DNA from 3 places in the Lysinibacillus sp. RU7 genome. Region 2 is predicted to be linked to each of the others. Evidence: riboswitches for the same ligand, from Rfam matches in the RefSeq annotation. Region 2 holds a riboswitch; each other region holds the start of a gene.

What was found. A riboswitch is a leader RNA that binds a small molecule or an ion and turns the genes downstream of it on or off. The one in region 2 is predicted to bind lysine.
Positions count from the first base shown of each region.
Region 1: it holds a riboswitch for lysine, as region 2 does, so the genes downstream of both, AC3II9_RS20550 (transporter substrate-binding domain-containing protein) here and AC3II9_RS15525 (aspartate kinase) in region 2, are expected to answer to the same signal.
Region 3: it holds a riboswitch for lysine, as region 2 does, so the genes downstream of both, AC3II9_RS19605 (amino acid permease) here and AC3II9_RS15525 (aspartate kinase) in region 2, are expected to answer to the same signal.

Region 1 is NZ_JBYQFK010000042.1:14,486-22,430, reverse strand. It holds gene AC3II9_RS20575 (5-bromo-4-chloroindolyl phosphate hydrolysis family protein) at 1-292, shown strand, start outside; gene AC3II9_RS20570 (toxic anion resistance protein) at 289-1,395, shown strand; gene AC3II9_RS20565 (DUF6501 family protein) at 1,471-1,668, opposite strand; gene AC3II9_RS20560 (amino acid ABC transporter ATP-binding protein) at 1,965-2,699, opposite strand; gene AC3II9_RS20555 (amino acid ABC transporter permease) at 2,720-3,448, opposite strand; gene AC3II9_RS20550 (transporter substrate-binding domain-containing protein) at 3,525-4,376, opposite strand; lysine riboswitch at 4,478-4,664, opposite strand; gene odhB (2-oxoglutarate dehydrogenase complex dihydrolipoyllysine-residue succinyltransferase) at 5,077-6,306, opposite strand; gene AC3II9_RS20540 (2-oxoglutarate dehydrogenase E1 component) at 6,405-7,945, opposite strand, start outside.
Region 2 is NZ_JBYQFK010000022.1:28,147-36,091, forward strand. It holds gene preA (NAD-dependent dihydropyrimidine dehydrogenase subunit PreA) at 1-42, shown strand, start outside; gene AC3II9_RS15505 (NCS1 family transporter) at 84-1,580, shown strand; gene AC3II9_RS15510 (hypothetical protein) at 1,597-1,803, shown strand; gene trxA (thioredoxin) at 2,519-2,833, shown strand; gene uvrC (excinuclease ABC subunit UvrC) at 2,912-4,702, shown strand; lysine riboswitch at 4,737-4,914, shown strand; gene AC3II9_RS15525 (aspartate kinase) at 5,000-6,214, shown strand; gene AC3II9_RS15530 (YslB family protein) at 6,354-6,770, opposite strand; gene AC3II9_RS15535 (succinate dehydrogenase cytochrome b558 subunit) at 7,039-7,656, shown strand; gene sdhA (succinate dehydrogenase flavoprotein subunit) at 7,721-7,945, shown strand, end outside.
Region 3 is NZ_JBYQFK010000036.1:23,447-31,391, forward strand. It holds gene AC3II9_RS19600 (hypothetical protein) at 1-270, opposite strand, end outside; gene AC3II9_RS19605 (amino acid permease) at 451-1,905, opposite strand; lysine riboswitch at 2,036-2,211, opposite strand; gene AC3II9_RS19610 (CynX/NimT family MFS transporter) at 2,352-3,557, shown strand; gene AC3II9_RS19615 (restriction endonuclease) at 3,616-4,170, shown strand; gene AC3II9_RS19620 (tetratricopeptide repeat protein) at 4,331-5,176, shown strand; gene cntE (staphylopine family metallophore export MFS transporter CntE) at 5,239-6,432, opposite strand; gene AC3II9_RS19630 (ABC transporter ATP-binding protein) at 6,429-7,241, opposite strand; gene AC3II9_RS19635 (ABC transporter ATP-binding protein) at 7,238-7,945, opposite strand, start outside.

The sequences.
Region 1 (7,945 bases), on a different contig from region 2:
TACAAACCCACAAAAGTTTTATGCAGTCGAAGATTTCTTCTATGCTCACCTACCGTCAGCGGTGGAATTGGCAGATAAATATACGTTACTCACAAAAGAGCAAGTAAAAGGTACTGACATTCATATAGCATTAGAAGATACGCGGAAAACGTTAAAAGATTTACATGGAACAATTGAAAACGACTTAAAATTAGCGCTTCAATCAGATATTGACCAATTAAAAATTGAACTTGATTTTGCAAAGCTTGCAAATGAACAAAGTCGAGAAAAAATTGGCGGTGGCGGTGAATGATACAAGAAAACCCATTTGACGCCTTTATATCGTCAGGTAGCCAATTAGCAGAAGTAGCAAAACAAGAATATGAAGCACAATTACAGAGCAACTCTGCTACTCCCCTATTTTCAGCGCTTAGTCCACTAAATCAAAAACGTGCACTGGATTTAGCCGGACAGCTCGAGATTAAAAATTATGAAGAAATTATTTCTTTTGGAAAGCTTGCACAACAAGCTTTAAAAAACTTTTCAACTAAATTATTAATACATGTTCAACGAAAAGATACTTCAGCAATTGGTGATATTTTATTTCAATTAATGGAACAGCTCGACCAAATCAATCCAGATGCATTAATTGAAAACAAAAAGAGCTTTTTGGGGAAATTATTTAATCGGCCAACAGCTTCTATCCAACAAACAATGTCTAATTATAGACGCCTAAGTAAACATATCGAGCGCTTAGGTATTAAGCTATCACATGCAAAGGAAGGCTTGCTTGCTGATTTTGCTATGCTAGATGAACTTTATAAATTAAATGAAGATTATTTTCATGAGATCAATATTTATATTGCAGCGGGTGAAAGGAAGCGACACGAAATTCAGCATCACATACTCCCTGCTATGCAGCAAACAGCCAGTACAAGTGAAAATCCTATGGTCCAACAAGAATTGCAAGATTGGTATATGCGGTTGGAATGGATGGATCGTCGCATATATGATTTAGAAATTTCTCGTGAAATCGCCATTCAGTCTGCTCCGCAAATTCGGATGATTCAACAGACACATCAAATGCTCATTGATAAAATTCAAACGTCGGTTATGTCTACAATCCCCCTTTGGCAATCGCAAATATCTATGCTTCTTAGCATGAATCAGCAACGCCGGGCAAATGCTGCACAGGAAAGACTCCTAAAAGCTTCCGACGAATTAATGCGTAAAAACGCAAAAATGGCGAGTATTACATCGAAAGACATAAAGCGGTCAGGTACAGGTATTACACACGAAGCGGTCGACCACTTTAAAGAAACACAGCTTAAACTACTGCAAGACTTGGAAGAAACGCTACGTGTCCAAGCAGTAGCTAACGAAAAACGGAAACAAACCGAATCTACACTTATATAATATAAAATATCATTATTTAGCGTTCTACCAACTAAAAGCCGGTTCACATTCCGCATGCGAACCGGCTTTTCTCTTTTATTCAAAATACTCTTTGTAATAACCGCCAACTTTTCCTGTGTTATCGATGACGAAAATGAATTCTTCTGTTTCATTTTTCACTTCGTATTCTTTACCAACTGTTAATACATTTGATACTAAATACTTTGATGCATTTGTGTGTACACATTTTACTGTACGAATCGTTGGTGCGTCTTTCCAATTTAAATGTAACATTATGATACCTCACTTTTTATAGAGAAATCTTCTCTAACATCTATAGTTTATTTTAAACGATTTTTGGCTGATTGTGTACTGAAACGTGTAATTCAGTAAAAATATTGTACTTTTACTATACTGAGAAACTTCTAACATGCTACACTAGAGAGTAGAGGTGATTTTATGGCATTTGGTAATATCCCTGCATGGTTTTTCGCTATTGCATTTGCATTTGCTATTATATTTATACTCATATCAGAATGGAATTCTCGTAAATAATGAAAATCGACAAGCTTACGCCTTGTCGATTTTTTTTACTTTAATGTACGCTTTAAAAATTCTTTTGTCCGTTCATGCTGTGGATTTACGAGTACTTGATCTGGATGCCCTTCTTCTACAATCACCCCTTTGTCCATAAAGACAATTCGGTCAGATACTTCACGGGCAAATTCCATTTCATGTGTAACGATGAGCATTGTATTCCCTTCATCCGCAAGCATACGCATTACTTTTAATACTTCCCCTACCATTTCTGGATCGAGTGCAGATGTCGGCTCATCAAACAGCATCACATCTGGGTCCATTGCTAATGCTCGGGCAATCGCAACACGTTGCTTTTGACCACCTGATAATTGACGAGGTTTTGCATTTTTGTATTTATCCATCCCGACGATGTTTAAGTATTTTAATGCTTTCTCCGTAGCTTCTGCTTTAGAGCGCTTTAATACTTTTTGCTGACCAACAATGCAATTACCAAGCACATCTAAATTATTAAATAGATTAAATTGTTGAAACACCATTCCTAAATGGGTACGATATTTTTCAATATCATGCTTGTCATCTAAAATATTTTCGCCTTTATAAATAATTTCGCCACCACTTGGTTTTTCAAGTAAATTAATACAACGTAATAATGTTGATTTACCCGATCCAGAAGAACCGATTAAACAAACAACCTCACCTTTACGCACATTGAAGTTTACGTCTTTTAATACTTCATGCTGACCAAATGACTTACTTAAATGTTTAATTTCTATTACAGTTTCCATAATTGATGCCCCTTATCTAATTAGTTTTCTTTCGTTGTCGTTTGTTCAACTTTATAAGAATTCGGACCATCTAATTTACGCTCCATCCAACGAAGTAAGCGTGTAGCGGTAAATGTCATAATTAAATAAATACAGCTTGCGATAAAGAAGCTTTCCGCAAATTTAAAATTCGCACCTGCAACGGATTTTGTCTGGAAAAATAGCTCCGTTACACTGATTACATTCAGTACAGCCGTATCTTTAATATTCATTACCAACTGGTTCCCTGTAGCAGGTAAAATGTTGCGTGCTACTTGTGGTAACACAACATAAATCATAATTTGGAAGTGATTCATACCAATCGCTTGAGCTGCCTCATATTGCCCTTTATCGACGGATACAATACCACCGCGTACAATCTCGGCCATATAAGCACCTGTATTTAAACCGACAACCACAAGCGCTGCTACAAAGCGGTCTAATTCAACCCCGTATGCATAAAGGCCGTAGAATACAACCATCGCCTGTACAATCATTGGTGTGCCACGGAATACTTCCACATAAACCGTTAAGAGAAAGTTAAACACTTTTAGTACTACACTTTTAATGGAACGCTTACGTACCGGAATGGTGTGCATAATACCGATAAAAAATCCGATCAGAGCACCAATAATTGTACTAATAATTGCGATAGCTAATGTCATATACGCGCCACGTAAAAACATTGGCCAGTTATTTTGTAATATTGAGAGAATGGTCTCTAAACTCATAAAAATCCTCCTAACAGCCGTATCACTGTCTTTTAAATAAACTAGCCGCCAAATTTTGTGCGGCTAGTTTCATTTATTATTGTTGTGCTGGTTGGTTGGCAATCGCTGCTTCCATTAATGTTTGGCGTTCCTCTTCTGAGATGCCTGCTAAAATTTCGTTCATTTTATCTTTGTTTGAATCGCCTTTACGAACTCCGATTGCTACTGATACTTGCTCTTCAGACACTTCAAAGCCTTCTTCTAGTTCAGTATAAGTGAAGTTGCTATTTGCTGCTGCTGCAGAAATCGCTTCTGGGCGCTCCGCTACATAACCATCAACTGCACCTGTTTCAACTGCTACACGCATTGCTGGGAAATTATCCATCGCTACTTCTTTTTTCACGCCTGGAATTTGATCAATTACATCGTAGTTTGTTGTATTTAATTGTGCTGTAATTTTTGCTCCCGTAAAATCAGCTAATGTTTTAGCCTTTTCATAAGCGCCACCTTTTTTTACTACCATAACAAAATCAGAAGTATAGTAGTTTTCTGTGAAGTCAATTGACTCTTTACGCTCTTTTGTTGGACTCATCCCTGCAATAATCGCATCTACTACACCTGATTGAAGTGCTGGTACTAAACCATCCCACTCCGTTTTCACAATGACTAACTCTTTTCCAAGCTCTGCGGCTACCTTTTTAGCGATTTCTACATCATAACCGCCTGCATACTCATTTGAACCATCAATTTTTACTGCACCGTTCGAATCATCCATTTGAGTCCAGTTAAATGGTGCATAACCCGCTTCCATTCCAATACGTAATACATTGCTTTCTTCTTTTTCATTCGCGTCTGACGATGACCCTGTTTTACCGTCATCAGATCCACATGCTGCAAGAACTAACATAGTCATCATTGCAGCCATTAGTACTACTAGCTTCTTTTTCATACAATTCTCTCCTTTTTCTAATAGTTTAGGCAATAAATAAAGCGACCTTAGAAGAACGTAAGGTCGCATAATTATTATTAGCCCATATCCTCTAGTTCCCATATTGAGATAGCACACCTTGAATGAACGGGAAAAATCAAACAAGACAGTCCTGCAATTGTTCATTGCAAACCCAGTGTATCGTAGTGAGCCTACAAACACACTTCGGCGATATTTCCTTCTCTTTCATTTCATCGTTCGCTCTAAACTCTATGAAAAACTAATAAATACCGCGCCTCTACCTCACGAGATTGTGAGGCTTAATTATTAAATTGATAATAGAATATTACAACATTCTAATTTTTGTGTCAATATTCATTTTTCTGACACATGAATAAATATACTCAAAAATGCTTAATTTCACGGATATTTCCATTTAATTCAAGTGTTTGATTCACACCTCAGTAAAATCTTATAACAGGACTAATGTCGCGATAACCTCGACTGACACATAAAAATATATGATTAGCTAACACTTCTATATGACTAACTGCGCTAATTCTTCTTATCGCTGCTTATAATAGCTATACGGCGGATTGAATAATCGTCTTCACCGATATAACAAATTGCGTTATTCTCATTTATTTTTTCAATCTGATGATACGATATCAAAATACAAAAAGCCTCTAACAAAATTTGTTAGAGGCTTTCACTGTATTCATTATGAATTTAATAATAAATCTTCTGGGTTCTCGATTAACTCTTTAACTGTTTTTAAGAAGCCTACAGAATCTTTACCATCGATGATACGGTGGTCATAAGAAAGTGCCACGTACATCATTGGACGGATTTGAACTTCGCCGTTTACAGCTACTGGACGGTTTACGATTGAGTGCATACCAAGGATACCAGCTTGTGTACCGTTCATGATTGGTGTTGACATTAATGAACCGAATACACCACCGTTAGTGATTGTAAATGAACCACCAGCCATGTCGTTTAAGCCTAATTTTTTGTCGCGCGCTTTTGCTGCTAACTCTGCGATATCTTTTTCGATTTGCGCGAAGTTTTTCGCGTTTGCATCGCGTACAACTGGTACTACTAAACCTTCTTCCGTTGATACAGCTACACCGATATCAAAGAAGTTATTTAAGTGAATTTCGTCACCAACGATTTGTGCATTTACATAAGGATATTTCTTAAGTGCTGCTACAACCGCTTTTGTGAAGAATGACATGAAACCAAGTTTGATGTCGTTATCTTTTACAAATTGCTCTTGTTTACGTTTACGTAATGCCATGATGTTTGTCATGTCGATTTCGTTGAAAGTCGTTAACATCGCTGTTGATTGTTTTACTTCTAATAAACGTTTTGCGATTGTTTGACGACGACGAGACATTTTCTCAATTGTTACACGGTCTGTCTCAGCTACAGGTGTGAAAATCACTGGACCTGTTGCTGCCACTGGTGCTGCTACAGGAGCCGCTGGTGCAGTGCCATGTGCTGCTACGTCTTGTACACGTACACGTCCTTGTGGATCTACTGGTGAGATAGCCGCTAAATCGATGCCTTTTTCACGTGCTAATTTACGAGCTGCTGGAGAAGCTACTACGCGCTCACCTGAAGTTTCTTCCACAACTGGTGTTGGTGCTGCCGCCGCTTTTGGTGCTTCTGGTGCCGGTGCTGCTTCAGCTACTGGTGCTGGTGCTGCACCTTCGCCTGCTTCTACTACTGCGATTACTTGACCTACAAGTACTGTATCGCCTTCTTCAGCTAAAATTTGTTTTAATACCCCTGCTTCTTCAGAGATGATTTCAGCGTTTACTTTATCTGTTTCTAATTCTACGATGAATTCGCCTTTTTCTACGCGATCTCCAACTTTTTTCACCCACTGGGCAATTGTACCTTCTGTAATAGATTCTGCTAGTTCAGGGACTTTGATTTCAGCCACTTTAATATCCTCCTTTGATATACCATTTGCTGTTTTAGTATAAAGCAAATGGGCGGGCTACTTCGGGAAGTAGCCCATTATTCACAAAATTTATTATATTATTTTGATACAGCTTCCGCTACTAATGCAGCTTGAGCTGTTTTATGTGAATCTGCGTCGCCTTCAGAAGTTGAGCTCATTGCAGGACGACCTACATAACGAACTTTTTTACCTTCAGCTAATTCATATAAATGTTCCAGCACATAGTTCCAAGAACCTTGGTTCTTCGGCTCTTCTTGTACCCATACGATTTCTTTTGCATTTGGATAACGAGCAATGATTTCTTTCACTTGCTCTGCTGGGAATGGGTAAAGCTGTTCTACACGTACGATGTGTAAGTGATCGAAGCCTTCACCCTCTTTTACGCGATCTGCAAGGTCAATCGTTACTTTACCAGTAGCAAGTAAGATTTTTTCAACTGCTTCTACGTTTTTACCCGTCGTTGGCTGTTCGATTACTTCGCGGAATTTGCCATTTGCTAACTCTTCAGCTGACGCTGCTGCAAGTGGATGACGAAGTAAAGATTTTGGTGAAACAACAACTAATGGGCGTACACCTTCAGTGCCTAACATAGTAGCTTGGCGACGTAATAAGTGGTAGTAGTTTGCTGCATTAGAGCAATCTACTACGAACCAGTTGTTCTCAGCTGATAACTGTAAGAAACGCTCCATACGGCTTGAAGAGTGCTCTGGACCTTGTCCTTCATATCCGTGTGGTAATAGCATCACTAACCCTGATTTTTGACCCCATTTCGAGCGAGCAGCTGAAATAAAGTTATCGAACATTACTTGTGCCATGTTTGCAAAGTCACCAAATTGTGCTTCCCAAATCGATAATACGTTAGGGTTTTCAAGGTTATATCCATATTCAAAGCCTACAACGCCGGCTTCAGTAAGCGGTGAGTTGTGCACTGTAAATGATGCGTTCGCACCTGAAATATGGTGCAATGGTGTAAATAACTGACCATTGTTTTTATCGTGTAATACTAAGTGACGTTGTGAGAACGTACCACGCTGTGCGTCTTGACCAGTAAAGCGAACTGGGTGACCATCTTGGATAATTGTAGCAAATGCTAATGTTTCCGCATGACCCCAATCGATTTTTTCTGTCGCGAAAGCTTCACGGCGTTTTTCTAAAATTTTACCAAGCTTGTTTTGTGGCTCAAAACCTGCTTCAAATTGAAGTAATTCTTCATTAATTTTCTCTAAACGCTCTACACCAACCGCTGTATCGATTTGAGGGAATGAAACTTTTACTTCTTCCGGCATTTCAAGATGAGCATGCTCGTCTTTTTCAGCCATTGCTTTTACATGATCATAAGCAGCTTGCATTTCCGCATAAATTTTCGCATCTAATGCTTGAATTTCATCCATCGTTACTAAACCTGCGTTCGCAAGCTCCGTACCGTATAATACACGGATTACATCATGTTTCGCTACTAATTTGTAAGTATCTGGGTTTGTTACTGTTGGGTCATCTGTTTCGTTATGACCGTAACGGCGATAACCAATTAAGTCAACTACGATATCTTTCCCGAACTTTTGACGGTACGCTGCAGCGAAGCGACCTACTTGTGCTACTGCTTCTGGTGCATCTGCGT
Region 2 (7,945 bases):
GCAATCATGAATAAGTTTACGCCAACGACAAATGTAAAGTAGTAAAGTGCTCGCTGAAAACTTAATAAAGGGGATTCATAAATATGGAGAGTAAAGGAAACTATTTAAAGTCGCCCGATTTATTGCCTGTGACACATGCAAAACGTGTAATTAGCCCTTTTGGTTTTTCTGTTATTTGGGTAGGGATGGCAATCGTATTAGCTGCCTTTGCTATAGGCGGTGGGGGAATTGTTAATTTACCGCTACCGTATGTTATTTTAGCAACGCTAATCGGATCAGTAGTTATTGGGATTTTCATGACTCTAATTGGTGACATTGGTGTTGAACACGGCATTTCCTTTCCAGTATATATGCGTGCTCCCTTTGGTACGATTGGTACACACTTTCCATCTGTGATGCGAGCATTTACAGCAGCCTGTTGGTTCGGGATTAACTCTTATTTCGGTTCAACCGCTATCAACGGCATTTTAAATTTATTGTTTGGCTTTGATAACTGGATTTTATGTTTTATTATTTTCGTTACATTGCAATTAATTAACACGTCACTCGGTATTAAATCGATTGAGCGCTTTGCTGATTTAGCAGCACCGATCATCATTTTAATTTCTTGTTGGATGTATATGACATTAGCTGATAACGCAACAGCTCAAGGAAAAGACATTTGGAGTTGGGTGGAGTCACCAGTAACGGGCGCAGCAGGTTTTACGGCATTTATGGTAGTCGTCATGGCCAATATGGGCTTCTGGGCGACATTAGCAGCGGATATGCCTTCGTTATCTCGCTTCTTTAAAGCACCGAAAAACGAACGAAACTGGTTTAAACGCAATAAAACACAATTAATGGGTTCACTTATTATCATGCCAATTACAAATACGTTTATGGTAGCCATTGGTGCCATTTGTTATATGGCCGTCTCAACGGCTGATCCGATTACAGCATTGCAATCCAGTGCAAACGGGATCGTTTTAGGAGTGTTGCTGTTAATGATTGTGTTAGCACAGTGGTCAACAAATACTTCCGCAAACGTTATTCCAGCAGCAACAGTTTTCTCCAATGTAGGTGGTCCGAAAGTTCCGTTCTGGGTAGGGGTTATCATTACAGGGATTATCGGGACAATTGTTCAACCTTGGAGCCTATTTGATATTTTAAATAGTGTGCTCTTAATTATTGGGGGCATTTTAACCGCCATTGTAGGGATTTTATTCGCTGATTATTATTTAATACGAAAGCGTCGTATCAATATCCATGCACTGTACGAATTAGACGGACAGTTTAAATATTTTAAAGGATTTAATTTTGCTGGTTTAATTGCATGGGCTATTGGTGGCGGTGTTGCGAACATGTTTCCTACGTACTCATCACTGATTGGCTTCTTTTTAGGGGCGGCGGTCTATTATGTGCTTGCGAAATATTGGTGGTTTGTGAAGTATCCACAGGACGAAGTGAATAACCCAAGTGACGAGCTATATTTAGGGATAACTGCAGGAAACGACTGGGAGATTGATAAAAAAGTGTATCAAGAGCCAGAACCGAACCTCGAATCAGAAACACTAGATCCACCTGTAGCGCAAGAACAATAGAAAGGAGTAGAGACTGATGTCATCGCATAGTGAAGTGTTACAAGAAATCGCGCAGCTTGATGTATTGTTAACGCAAGGTTATCAGATGAAATGCGTCTATGAAAATTTAAGTGGTACATTTATAGAATTACAATGCGAAGCCGATACAACTACGTTACATCTTTTAACAGCAGACGCACGTAAATATCTTGCTGTGAAGCTAAGGGAAACGATGGTCTCTTAATGAATAAGGTGATGGTTTGTTGAATGAATAATCAACAAATAATAAAGACTGTAGACAACTTTGATTTATTTTTAAAAAGCTGTATAAGTGTTTTATCATAGCCTCCGCGCTTTGCCACAGCCTACACAGGAGCTAAAACAGGCGTGGCCTGTTTGGATCTCCTGTTACGGCTCCTGTGGCGATGGCGCGCTACGGCAAAAGTGAATACTTCTCGATATACTAGAAAAACATTTCTCTTCTCTAAAAGAAATCATTTTCTTTCCGTTTGCATGTATAATTGCTCAGCCTCTACCGAAATGGATGAGAATCGTTCTTTATTTTTAAAAACTGATTATTGTACTCAACCAAATTTATTGATTAAGAAAATATTTCCTTTATAGAAGCGTTTTTTTAGAAAAACATGATCAAAAATGACTTGCCAGTTGATTGAAGCGGAATCGGCGAGACTCCTACGGGAATAGCATGAGCTGAAGACCCCGCAGGAGCGAGGTACGAGCGACGAGGAGGCTGAGGCCATGCCCGTGGAAAGCGAGCCGAATGGAGCGGAAATCAACGTTTCACACGACTCTATAAAGGTAAATCAACACGCTTGTTAAGATAATAATATTCTTATGGACATTTTGCCAAAACGTTTTAGTTAGAGCAGAATAATTCCAATTTATAAAATGAACATGCTATACTACAAGCATATGTATTATGAAGGAGGCTATTTAAAATGGCAATTGTACAAGGTACAGATTCAAACTTTCAACAAGAAATCGCTGAGGGCGTAGTATTAGTAGACTTCTGGGCTGCTTGGTGCGGACCATGTAAAATGATCGCTCCAGTGTTAGAAGAAGTAGACGCTGAAATCGGTAACGAAGTGAAAATCGTAAAAGTAGATGTGGATAATAACCAAGGAACTGCTGGTGAATATGGCATTATGTCAATCCCATCACTATTATTATTCGTTGATGGCGAATTAAAAGCAAAAACTGCTGGCTTTATGCCAAAAGAAGCGTTAGTTGATTTCATTAACGACAACAAATAATCATAATTACTATGAAAGCTGAGTACAAACACGTGCTCGGCTTTTTTTCATGCATTATAATAGGTAGTAGGTGATGATATGAATGATTTAATTAAAAATAAGTTAGCCATTCTTCCGGATGAGCCAGGCTGTTATATTATGAAAGATCGTCAAGGAACGATTATTTATGTCGGCAAGGCAAAAAAATTAAAAAATCGTGTACGCTCTTATTTTAATGGCTCTCATGATGGAAAAACAGCTCGTCTTGTAAGTGAAATTGAAGACTTTGAATACATGGTGACAACCTCTGAGCTTGAAGCTTTAATATTAGAGCTAAATCTGATCAAGTTACACGACCCAAAATATAATATACGGCTGACAGATGATAAAACATATCCCTATATCAAAATCACAAATGAAAAATATCCACGTATTATTACAACACGTAAAATCAAAAAGGATAAGGCCCGTTATTTTGGTCCTTACCCAAATGCTTTTGCGGCGAACGAAACACGTAAAATGCTAGATCGTATTTACCCGTTGCGAAAATGTGCACAGTTACCAAGCCAAGTGTGCTTGTATTATCATATGGGGCAATGTCTTGCGCCTTGTGTCAAGGATATCGACAAAAAAGTGTACGACGAAATGATCGAGGACATTTCAAAGTTTTTAAACGGTGGGTATGAAGAGGTCAAAAAAGATTTGGAAGTAAAAATGCTTGAAGCGGCGGAAAAGCTTGAGTTCGAGCGGGCAAAAGAGCTACGCGATCAAATTGCCCATATTGAAACGGTTATGCAAAAGCAAAAAATTATTTCGGATGATTTATCAAATCGCGATGTATTTGGCTATGCAGTGGAAAAAGGGTGGATGTGTGTACAAGTATTTTTTGTGCGTCAAGGAAAATTAATTGAACGTGACGTATCGATTTTTCCCGTTTACCGTGATCCGGAAGATGAGTTTTTAACGTTTGTTGGCCGATTTTATGAATCGCCGCAACATTTAAAGCCGAAAGAGATTTTTATTCCACATACAATTGATGGAACACTCCTTGAACGTTTACTAGATGTTAAAGTCATGATACCAAAGCGTGGACAGAAAAAGGAACTTGTTGAGATGGCGATAAAAAATGCGCAAATCGCGATTCATGAGAAGTTTCAATTGATTGAAAGACAAGAAGAACGAACGGTTGGTGCATGTGAGGCATTAGGGGATGCATTAAATATTTCAACGCCTCTCCGAATTGAAGCGTTTGACAATAGTCATATGCACGGGGCGGATCCTGTTTCCGCAATGGTTGTATTTATCGACGGGAAGCCGGCGAAAAAGGAATATCGTAAATATAAAACAAAGGAAGCGGCAAAGCATGATGACTACGGGGCGATGGAGGAAGTAATCCGCCGCCGGTATATACGTGTACTGAAAGAACAGTTACCGTTACCAGATTTAATCATCGTGGACGGCGGAAAAGGACAAATGGAAGTAGCGCGTAGTGTATTACAAAATGAGCTTGGCTTAGTCATTCCGATTGCAGGACTTGCAAAAGATGAAAAGCACAATACATCACAGCTATTATTTGGTGATCCACCTGTACCGGTTGAAATGAAACGGACGAGTGATGGCTTTTATTTATTGCAACGTATTCAAGATGAGGTCCACCGTTTTGCGATTACATTTCTTCGTCAACAACACCAGACAAATGCGATTCAATCCGTGCTGGATCATATAGAAGGTATCGGTCCAAAGCGAAAGCAACAACTGCTAAAACACTTTGGGTCAGTTAAAAAAGTACGGGAGGCAAGTATCGATCAATTAATGGAAGCGGGCATGCCGAAAACACAGGCAAATAACATTTTTCAGTATTTTCAAAATGAAGCGTTGAAAAAACAGTAGGCGTGTGCTACGCTTACAACATAAATTCATATCGAGTAAAGGTAGAGGCGCGGGTTTCAAGAGTATCGCTTGTGAGGAGGAACAACTCCAGTGAGCAAGTGTGAAAGGGGAAGCCGCCGAAGTGACTAACCGTTGTTTCCGATTAGTTGCTGGTTTTGCATTTAAAAAATGTCAAACTGTCAGAATGCACATTCTGGAGAGCTATCTCAAGTAAACTTTTTCGTTATAATCGTTTACTGAGGCGGCTTTTCATATTAGTGAAAAGCCGCCTTTTTGTATAAGAAAGGGTGTGGACAAATGAGCAGTATTGTCATGAAATTTGGTGGACCAGCTGTTGCAACGCCAGAGAAAATGCAAAAAATTGCAAGGCGGGCAATAGAAGAACAAGGGAAAGGATTACATGTGGTAATTGTCATTTCACCGATGGCAACTATTCGCCGGGAGTTGCAGGCATACGTATCAGAACTTTCAGATAATCCAACGAAACGTGAGCAGGATGTGTTATTAGCAGTAGGGGCACAAATAACGAGTGCGTTGTTATCCATTGCCATTGCCGAACAAGGTGGTAAAGCTGTATCACTTGCAGGATGGCAAACAGGAGTTGCAACGGATAGCTTACATAACAATGCACGTATTGAAGCAGTGAAGACTCAGCGCATTTACAAACATTTTGAGCAAGGGGAAATTGTCGTTATTGCGGGCTCTCAAGGTGTAGATAGCCATGAAAATATAACGACATTTGGCAAAGGTGGTTCAGAAACAACGGCTGTAGCGGTTGCCGCCGCAATTAATGCGGAACGTGTAGATATGTATACAACCGTAGATGGTATTTATACCGCTGACCCTCACATTGTGCCCAATGCCAAAAAATTAAAAGAGTTATCGTATGATGAAATGTTGGAATTAGCCAATTTAGGGGCAGTGATTATTCATCCACGAGCAGTAGAGCTAGCGAAAAAATATAACATACCAGTAGTTGTTCGCTCCAGTACAGTGAATGTGGAAGGGACATTGTTAAAGGAGGAAGTGGAGATGGAGAAAAATTTAGTTGTGCGCGGCATTGCCTATGAGTCAGACATTATTCGATTAACAGTTGGCTATGATTCATACGAGGAAGCATCATTAGCTGATATTTTTACCGTACTAGCGAACAATGGCATTAATGTCGATATTATTGTACAGGCAGTCATTGATAAGGTAAAACCAACAATCTCATTCTCGATTGAAAAAGACCAGTTTGCAGAAAGCTTACGCGTATTAGAATCTAGTAAGCTGTCACTTGGTTTTAGTTTTGCGGATTTTGAAGTAGGGTTAGCGAAAGTATCGATTGTTGGATCGGGTATGGTATCTCACCCAGGTGTAGCAGCTCGTATGTTTGCGCGACTGAGCAGAGAAGGAATTGAAGTAAAAATGGTCAGTACTTCTGAAATTAAAGTGTCAGTCGTTGTACCGCAAGAAGATATGATAAGGGCAGCCAATGCATTACACGAGGAATTTAATTTAACTATATAATAGAAGATAGCTACAAAATTGACGGAAAATTCCATCGTTTTGTAGCTGTTTTAATGATAAAATAGGGAGTTTCTTCTATATTAATATTACATCTATTTCCAATTAAATTTGATGCCTGTAGCATGTTCACTGATGTAAGTTATTTAATCGGTTCTTTTAAGTCCCATTTCAAATTAAAAGTCACAGTCCCGTGCTTGATATTTTTTTCCTCATAACATTCTGTTAAATAGCCGTTTAGTTTTTGTGTTTGCTCCGCTAAGAAACCAGCCTCGATTCGAAAACAACGCTCTTCAAATTTTAAAATATCTGCATCCCCGATTAGAAGAAATATGGCGAAATCTTTCCCTTCTTTTTCAAGCGATAATGCCCCCCAACCAGCTTGTTCAAAAAAGCTTGCTGCTTCTGCCATTGAAAAGAGGGGGAATTTCCGAGCGAGCTCTTTACCGGCCCAATAAAGAACCTCTTCTTCGTGTTTTCCTAAAACAGAACGCAATATATTATCGCGAATTAATTCGTAGCCGAAAGTTGGAATCGTTTTCATATTGCTATCATTCATTTCCAAAACCCCTATCTTAAATTTTCTTATTTTTTAGACTAATTATTAAGTGAATAAATTAATAATAGAAAAATTGTACTTAAGCCAGCTAAAATTAACTTTATTCGTATGTGCTAAATGATGCAGAGTGCCTTGACGCTTGTATGGGGAGGGAGTACAATGGACATGTCATAATATTGTACCATGATGAAATACGCAGTCAATGTGCTACTAATTACAAAGTGTTGACAATTGAGGCGTGTTTTAAGTACTAAGGGGGGTAACAATCTTGTCGAAAGATCGTGAGTTTTTATGGCGCCGGTTACACTCGCTACTTGGGGTTATTCCAGTAGGTTTGTTCTTGGTGTTCCACTTATCACTGAACTTCACTGCAGTTGGTGGTGAAGAAGCTTACAATAATGCTACAGGAGCTATGGAATTAGTTCCACACTCATTATTGTTATTAATGGAATGGGTGATTATTTATATCCCATTATTGTTCCATGCATTCTACGGAATCTACATTGCATTTACTGCAACGAATAACACAAAACGCTTTGGCACATTCCGTAACTGGGCGTTCCGTATTCAACGTATCACTGGTATTTTCTTAGTTATTTTCATTGCATGGCATATTTTCCAAACACGTGTTCAAAAGGCATTTGGAGCTGAAGTTAACTGGGATATGATGGCTGAAATCGCAGACAACCCTGCGATGTTAGTATTCTATATCGTAGGTATCTTGTCTGCTACATTCCACTTAGCAAACGGTTTATGGTCGTTCTTAGTAAGCTGGGGTATTACGCAATCTCCATCATCTCAAAAAGTGGTTACTTACATTTCAATGATTTTCTTCGTTCTTTTATCAATCATGGGTGTAGTAGCAATCGTATCATTTGCAATTTAGTAGCTGAACTAGAGAAAAGCTATATATTAAACTTTTAGCAATGTTAGAGGAGTGAGAATCAATCATGGCAAAGAGCAAAGTAATTGTTGTCGGTGGCGGTCTTGCAGGCTTGATGGCAACGATTAAAGCTGCTGAAATTGGCACTGAAGTTGAATTATTCTCATTAGTTCCGGTAAAACGCTCACACTCTGTATGTGCGCAGGGCGGAATTAATGGCGCAGTTAATACAAAAGGTGAAGGGGATTCTCCGTGGATCCACTTTGACGATACAGTGTATGGTGGGGACTTC
Region 3 (7,945 bases), on a different contig from region 2:
CATAAAAGCAGCAATTCCCTTATTTTCGCGCGATTGCATCTGTTCACCATAAATCAGCTCAAAAAGCGTTGCATCAACAAGTGATTCCATATACTCAAATTGTTGAAACTCACCACTTACTTCAAACTTCGGATGTGGAAAAGCGCCCACTACAAAGACACGGGATTTATAGGGGTTACCATCTACTAAAAACGGTCGAAAAGCAACACCGTTATTGTTCGATTGTATCCATTCATTTATTTTTCTTTGAAATCCAATTGATACACTCATTTCTTCACCCTCTTAACGTTATGTAATATCTGTTGCTAGTAAAAAAAATACTATATACGATTCTATATTTTTTCAAAAAGTTAGTATTCATTATAACAGGTTCTTACAATCAGAAAAGTAGCGAAATAATATATTTCACATAACAAAACGGCTCACCATACGGGAGCCGTTTCTATGTCATTAATAATCTAAATCACACTTTTCCAGTGGGACGATTTTTGTTTTATGTTTCATTTTATAACCTAACCATAGCATGGCGAAGAGTGGAAGTCCGATATACGATACTAATACACCGTACCAGTCAATCGTACCGCCTGTAAAAGCTGTATAGTTTTGACCAATAATGACAATCATACAGACAACAAAAGCAAATAACGGACCAAATGGATACCATGGTGATACATAAGGTAAGTCTTTAATATCACGGCCTTGCGCAACATACGCTTTACGGAAACGATAATGACTAATCGCAATCCCTACCCATGCAATAAAGCCAGACATCCCCGATGCGTTCAATAACCAAATATACACTACACCATCCCCAAAGAATGATGCTAAAAACGATAACGAGCCAATCGCTAATGTTGCGAGCAACGCATAAATTGGAATGCCACGTGTATTCACTTTTGCAAAGAATTTTGGTGCCTTCCCGTCAACGGCTAATTGATACAGCATACGGCTTGCGGCATACAGACCCGAGTTACCTGCTGACAGCATCGCCGTTAAAATAATCGCATTCATCACAGAAGCAGCAAATGCCACCCCTAATTGATCGAACACAATCGTAAATGGACTCATCGCAATATCATCCGATAATAGACGCGTATCTGTATATGGAATTAATAAACCGATTGCACCAATGGCAAAAATATAGAATAATAAAATACGCCAAAACACAGAACGAACTGCTTTTGGAATATTTTTTCCTGGATCATCTGTTTCACCAGCGGTTACACCTAGCATTTCTGTGCCTTGGAATGAGAAACCTGCTGCTAAGAAAATACCAAACATCGCCATAAAGCCACCATTAAACGGCGCCTCTTCTACAAAGAAATTAGATAATCCGACTGGATCATGGCCACCTAAAATACCAAAAATCATTAAGAAGCTGACAATGATAAAAATAATAACAGTCGCTACTTTAATCATAGCAAACCAGTATTCACTCTCACCATACGCTTTAACAGATAATAAGTTAAACGATAATACAACGACAATAAATAAGACTGTCCACAGGAGCGAAGAACTATCCGGGAACCAGTATTTCATAATAATAGATACAGCGGCAATTTCGGCTGCAATCGTAATCGCCCAGTTATACCAATAGTTCCAACCTAGCGCAAAGCCAAATGCTGGGTCAACAAAACGCGTTGCATACGTACTAAACGAACCTGATGTTGGCATAAAAGCGGCCATTTCCCCAAGGCTCGTCATTAAGAAATACACCATCACGCCGATTAATGCATAGGCAAGCAATGCTCCCCCAGGACCCGCCGTTGAGATAGCCGAACCAGACGCTAAAAATAGCCCTGTTCCAATTGTACCGCCTAACGAAATCATGGTGATATGACGACTTTTTAGGCTACGCTTCAGCTCAGACTTATTGCCAAGCTGATCAATTTGAATATTACTCATACATATAAAACTCCTCATTTTTTTTGTTGATTGTATTTCGGTTTCGAGGCTTGAGCATTTAAAAAATTTATTTTTCAAACAAAAAACCGCCATAAAAAGTTATGACGGTATCCGAAATACCTCATCAACTTGAAACGATAGCTCACCCGCGCAAAACGCGGCAGTTCTGTCCCTTTTCGAGTACAGCCCCAGCATAGTATCTGAAGAGCGATACTATACTTCGGCAACTATTCCTTTCATAAAGCTTCACGGATTCTCCCAATCTCAGCTATACTAGTCATAATAGTCGCGACCTCTACCCCACTTTTCACATGAGGCAAAAAATATTAAATTAGAATATGTACATGAGTCTAACATAGCAATTTTTTGTTATCAATCGTTTCGGTACTTTTCTTTATTTTCTAACATTTCAAAACAGTCAAACATTATTTTAAGGAGTTTTCATCATGGCAAAGTCATCTAACTACCAAAGCAAAAAAATACAATTAAATCGGAAAGTCATTCTATTTTCTTTATCCATTATTCTATTTGCAATGACCCTTCGAACACCACTTACCGTTGTAGGACCCATTACATCATTCATTCGAGATGGATTAGGCATTTCAAATGTGCTTGCCGGCTTCTTAACGACCATTCCATTACTCGCATTCGCGGTTGTTTCACCTTTCGCACCGCGGATTGCGCAACGTTTCGGCATGGAATGGACCCTATTCTACTCACTCTTACTACTAATAGCTGGGATTGTTTTACGCTCCCTTGGCACAACATCTCTTTTATTGCTAGGCACAGTACTGATTGGGATCGCGATTTCATTTGGTAATGTACTTATTCCAAGCTTCTTTAAAATGCGTTACCCACTGCATATCGGGATTTTAACTGGGATTTATACGGTTTCCATGAATTTATCAAGCGGTTTTGCTGCAGGAATTAGCTATTCTGTTGCGACAGCGACAAACTGGCAAATAGCTTTAGGTATTGCGATTCTTGCTGCCATTATCGGCATCATTTTTTGGATTCCACAGCTACGCGAGGAAAAGGTGGCATTAACAGGCTCTACATCGAAAGGAAATGGTTGGGGGATGCTAATCCGTTCTCCGATTGCATTAGCAGTTATGGTTGCGATGGGGATGCAATCATTTCTGTTTTATACAATGGCGGCATGGATTCCAGAAATTTATATCGCACAAGGCATTGATGCAAATCATGCAGGATGGCTTATTTCCATTATGCAGTTTGGTCAAATTCCTATGACCTTTTTAACACCGATTGTAGCGGCCAAAATGACAAATCAACGCCCAATTGTACTCATGTTTTCTGCCTTTTATTTGCTCGGCTTTACGGGCGTGTTAATGGAATGGACAAACTATGCCTTTCTTTGGATGGTCTTTTTAGGCTTTGCAGGTGGTGCATCATTTAGTTTATCCATGATGTTCTTTACCCTTCGTACTACAACGGCTTACGAAGCGGCTGAACTTTCAGGGTTTGCGCAATCGATTGGTTACTTACTAGCAGCTATCGGTCCAACATGTTTCGGGCTGCTTCACGATGTAACTGACAACTGGTTCGTGCCGAATATTATTTTCATTGTGATAGCCATTTCTTTAGCAGTTGCGGCATATATTGCAAGTAGCAACCGAACGATTCACGATTAATACAAACATACGTACTCATTTATGATATAATCATTCATTATATCTAAAGGAGAAAAGTATGTTTCGGAAACGTCGAAAAAAGAAGAAAAAACGCATTCCACTCATGCGGTTGCTGCCATTTTTAATAGCGGGAGGCATCGGCTGGTACTATATAGAAACCGTTAAAGGATTTGGTGTCGGTGTTGGTGCATATGCATTATTATGGCTCGGTTTGAAAACGTGGCTACGCTCACATGAATCCTCACGCTTACGTAAAGCCGGCATTGCAGAAGTCGATCAAATGACGGGCGAAGCATTCGAGCGTTTCCTTGGCGAGTTATTTAAACGTCGTGGTTTTAAAGTATCGTATACGGCAACAAGTGGTGACTATGGCGCGGATTTAGTTTTAAAAGATGGGAAAGATGTCATCGTCGTCCAAGCAAAACGCTATTCAAGCTCCGTCGGGGTCAAAGCCGTGCAGGAAATTATCGGTGCCATTAAAATGTATAATGCAACAGAAGCATGGGTTGTCACAAATAGTTACTTTACAAAACAGGCGGTGAAGCTGGCAAATATTAATGACGTCTATTTAATCGACCGTAAAGAGCTAATCGACATGATTTTGGATAAATAATAAAAAGTAGTATCTCTTAAATAGAGATACTACTTTTTCATTTGTTGGAAAGAAATTTACGACCGCCCTCCCTCAAGCAAAATATTACAACTTTTCGCAAAGACGTATTAATATTGACATTCGTATCAATACTAGCTTGTAAATGTTGAGGAGGATTTCAATGGGGCTACCAATACGAATGGACTATGCGATTAATCTCCTTCGCACAGCGGAATATGCGGAAGCGAAAATTGTGTTCAATCAATTATTAAAAATGTATATGTCACAGGCACAAACAGAAAATAGTGGTCTTTGTTTATATCAGCTCACTACGATTGCTTATATGCGCGGGGAAATGCAACAGTTTCACACTCTTTTTACTCGCTACGAGAAACTAATTCATGAGACAAGCCAACCACAGCTACAAGCACAATATTCTATACTGAGAGGGCTTACGCAACTAACCGCCGAAAATTATGAACAAGCCATTCAAGCGTTTACAAATGCTTTACCAATTGCAGAACAGTCTAAATTAGCAGATGAGAAAATAACCGCCTTACTACATATTCAAAAATGTCATATTGCATTGCAGCATTTCGAATCGTCACTTGAAATGAGTGATACTTACTGGGAAAAATACGCCGATATCATTACATTCGCGCCTGCATCACATCTCTATTACATGTTAAATCGAGCAGAGACGCTCCTAGCACTGCATCGTCTTAAAGAAACAAATGCGCTTCTCCAAAAATGCGAACAGCAGGCCGACTTAGGAAGTATGCCAAAAGAACATATAAAGACACTTATACTACGTGCCTATTACTATATGGAAAAAAAGGAACTCCACTACGCCATGGATGCTTTGCAGCAAGCGCTCATTGTGGCAACAGAAATTGAGGATATGCAGCTGTTACATGAACTATACGAGGCACTCGTAAAAAACTGTGAACTACGCGGAAAAACAAAACATGCCCTGCAATTTGCGAAAAAGCAGTTACAGTTGCAACAGGAATTTGTAAAGAAATGAACTTGTACACATTTTCCCCGTACGCACATACGGGGAAAATTGCATGTACTAGCGTCACGCTATTAATTAATCGAGACTTGTTTAATATTAGCGTTCGCTTTTTGTGCCGTAAAATTATAAAGTAACGCCACAACACCGAGTAACGAGCACGTCGCAAACATCATTTCGTATGAAACGAATTGTACGATAAAGCCCATGACCATACCGCCCATTGAAAAGCCTAAGTCATAAGAAGCTAAAAATAGCCCTAATAAAATATGACGTTGTGCATCTGGTACAACAAATGAAATATATGTCGTTAATGTCGGATAGAGCATCGCGGTAGCAATACCATTAAAAATAGCGCTAATATAAATAAACGAACCAATCATCGGCAACAAGGCTAGTAAACTCGTCCCAATAATAGAGCTTACTAAAACAAGCGCAATAAATTTCGGATGCCACTTGCCATCTGACGGAATGTGCTTACGGAAAAAGAAGCGGCTTCCTACAACAACGATTGCTTGTAAAAATAAATAGAGTGCCGCATTACCCGTTCCAGTTGTGACAAAATAAAGCGGTAAAAAGGCGGTAATCGCCCCAAAAATACTGGCACCGATTAACATGACCCCTGAAGACACAACAAGTCCGTTATGTTGTCGCGCTACCTTCATCGCCGCAAACATTTCTTTAAACGTAAATGATGCATTGTCCTTTTTCGTTTTTGGGAGTGGTGATTTGATGAAAAACAGGAGTGGGAAAAAAGCTAAAGTCGCTACTAATACTAACAACCACATCATGTCCCCCTGATACCATAAAAACAGCGCTAATGCTGGACCATATAGCCCTGGTAATACCGTTGATAACGAATACATCGCCATCCCTTGTCCGCGGTCCTCGTCACGCAGTACTTCCGTAATCCCAATTTGCATCGCCATCGAGAAAAACGCTGTTACAAAACCTTGTAAAATACGGACAGCATATAAGCTATCGACACCTAACCATATGTATAATAATAAAGCACCGGCATGACCGACTAATAACCATTTCATAATGGTGAATACGCTATGCTTAACAACCATTTGCCCTGCCCACGGACGTAAAATCATACAAATAAACATATACATGCCCATCATAATCCCAATTTCCGCTTCTGGCATACCATGGTCCTTCGCCTGTAATGGGAAAATAACGGTTAATACTGAATTGGCTGTAAAGTAAAACATCGCAAGCCCATACATTTGAAGCATGCTAATGGATAACGGGCTTTTCTTCACGATACGCGACCTCCCACCTCTGCTAAATAATTGTGAATACAATCAATGGATAATTGGGCAGCAAGTAAAGCTTTACTTGCTTCATGCTGGACAGAAGCTAAATCACAAGCCGCTACTTGCTCCACAATTTGTCCTTGATGCATAATCGCTACTTCATCGGCAAATAATTTCACCGCATGTAGATCATGTGTAATAAAAAAGTATGTTAAACGGAGCTCTTGTTGTAATCGTTTCAGTAGCTGTAAAATACTAATTTGCACTAAAATATCCAAGCTATTAATGGATTCATCCAACACAATGAGCTTTGGCTTTGTGGAGATGGCACGTGCAATCGTAATACGCTGTAATTGCCCGCCGCTAAATTGATGGGGATATTTCAGCATATCCTCTTTTTTTAGCCCGACCATCTCAAGTAATTCACCGACGATTTGCTCGATTTCAGCTTTTGTTAACTTTTGATGCACACAAAGTGGTTCAGCAATAATATCTCGGATTTTCATTTTCGGATTCACGGCACTATGGCAATCTTGAAACACTACCTGTAACGCATGCTGCAGGAAGCGACGTTCGCTGCTAGTTGCTTGGTGAACATTCATATGTTGGAAATAAATCGATCCACTATCAGGCTTTTCAATACCTAATAGCATTTTACCAAGCGTACTTTTCCCTGAGCCACTTTGTCCAACTAATGCAAAGCAACAGCCTTCTTCAATTGTTAGCGATACATCCTTTACTGCTTGAATGTGGTGCGGCTTTTTAAATAAGGCTTTTTTAGTATAGCATTTTGACACTTGCTCAATTGTAATCACACGCTTCCCTCCATTCGAACCCAATGACCTGGATCACATTGCATTAATTCACCTGTAATTTCTTCATCAAAACGGTCGATTAAATCCGCTAATTGACTATGCTCATCTCGTGCTGCAACAAGCCGTTGCGAGTACCGGTGACGTGGATGCTGTAAAATATGGCTAGTCGGCCCCTTTTCTACAATAATTCCGTGACGCATCACAATAATTTCCTCAGCTAAATTGGCAATGACACCTAAATCATGTGAGACAATGAGCATCGCCATCTCCGTCGTGGCATGTAATTGTTTTAACTCTTTTAAAATTTCAAGCTGTGTCGTCGTATCAAGTGCTGTCGTCGGCTCATCCGCTAATAATAGAGACGGATTTAAACTCGCCGCAATCGCAATCATGACACGCTGTAGCATACCACCGCTCAACTCATGCGGATATTTCTTTAATATGTTTTCATCAAATAGCTGAAACCTTTGCAACTGCTCCTTTGCATGTGCAATCGCCTGTTTTTTCGTTACTTTTCGATGTGCTTGAATCGTCTCTGTAAAATGTTCACCAATCGTAACAATAGGATTAAACATCGCCATCGGATTTTGCATAATGAGTGCCATTTCTTTCCCGCGTAGTTTCCGCATTTCTTTTTCAGACAGCTCAACTAAAGACATGCCATTAAAAGAAAGGTTACCTGTTACTGTTCGTTTTTCGCGAAA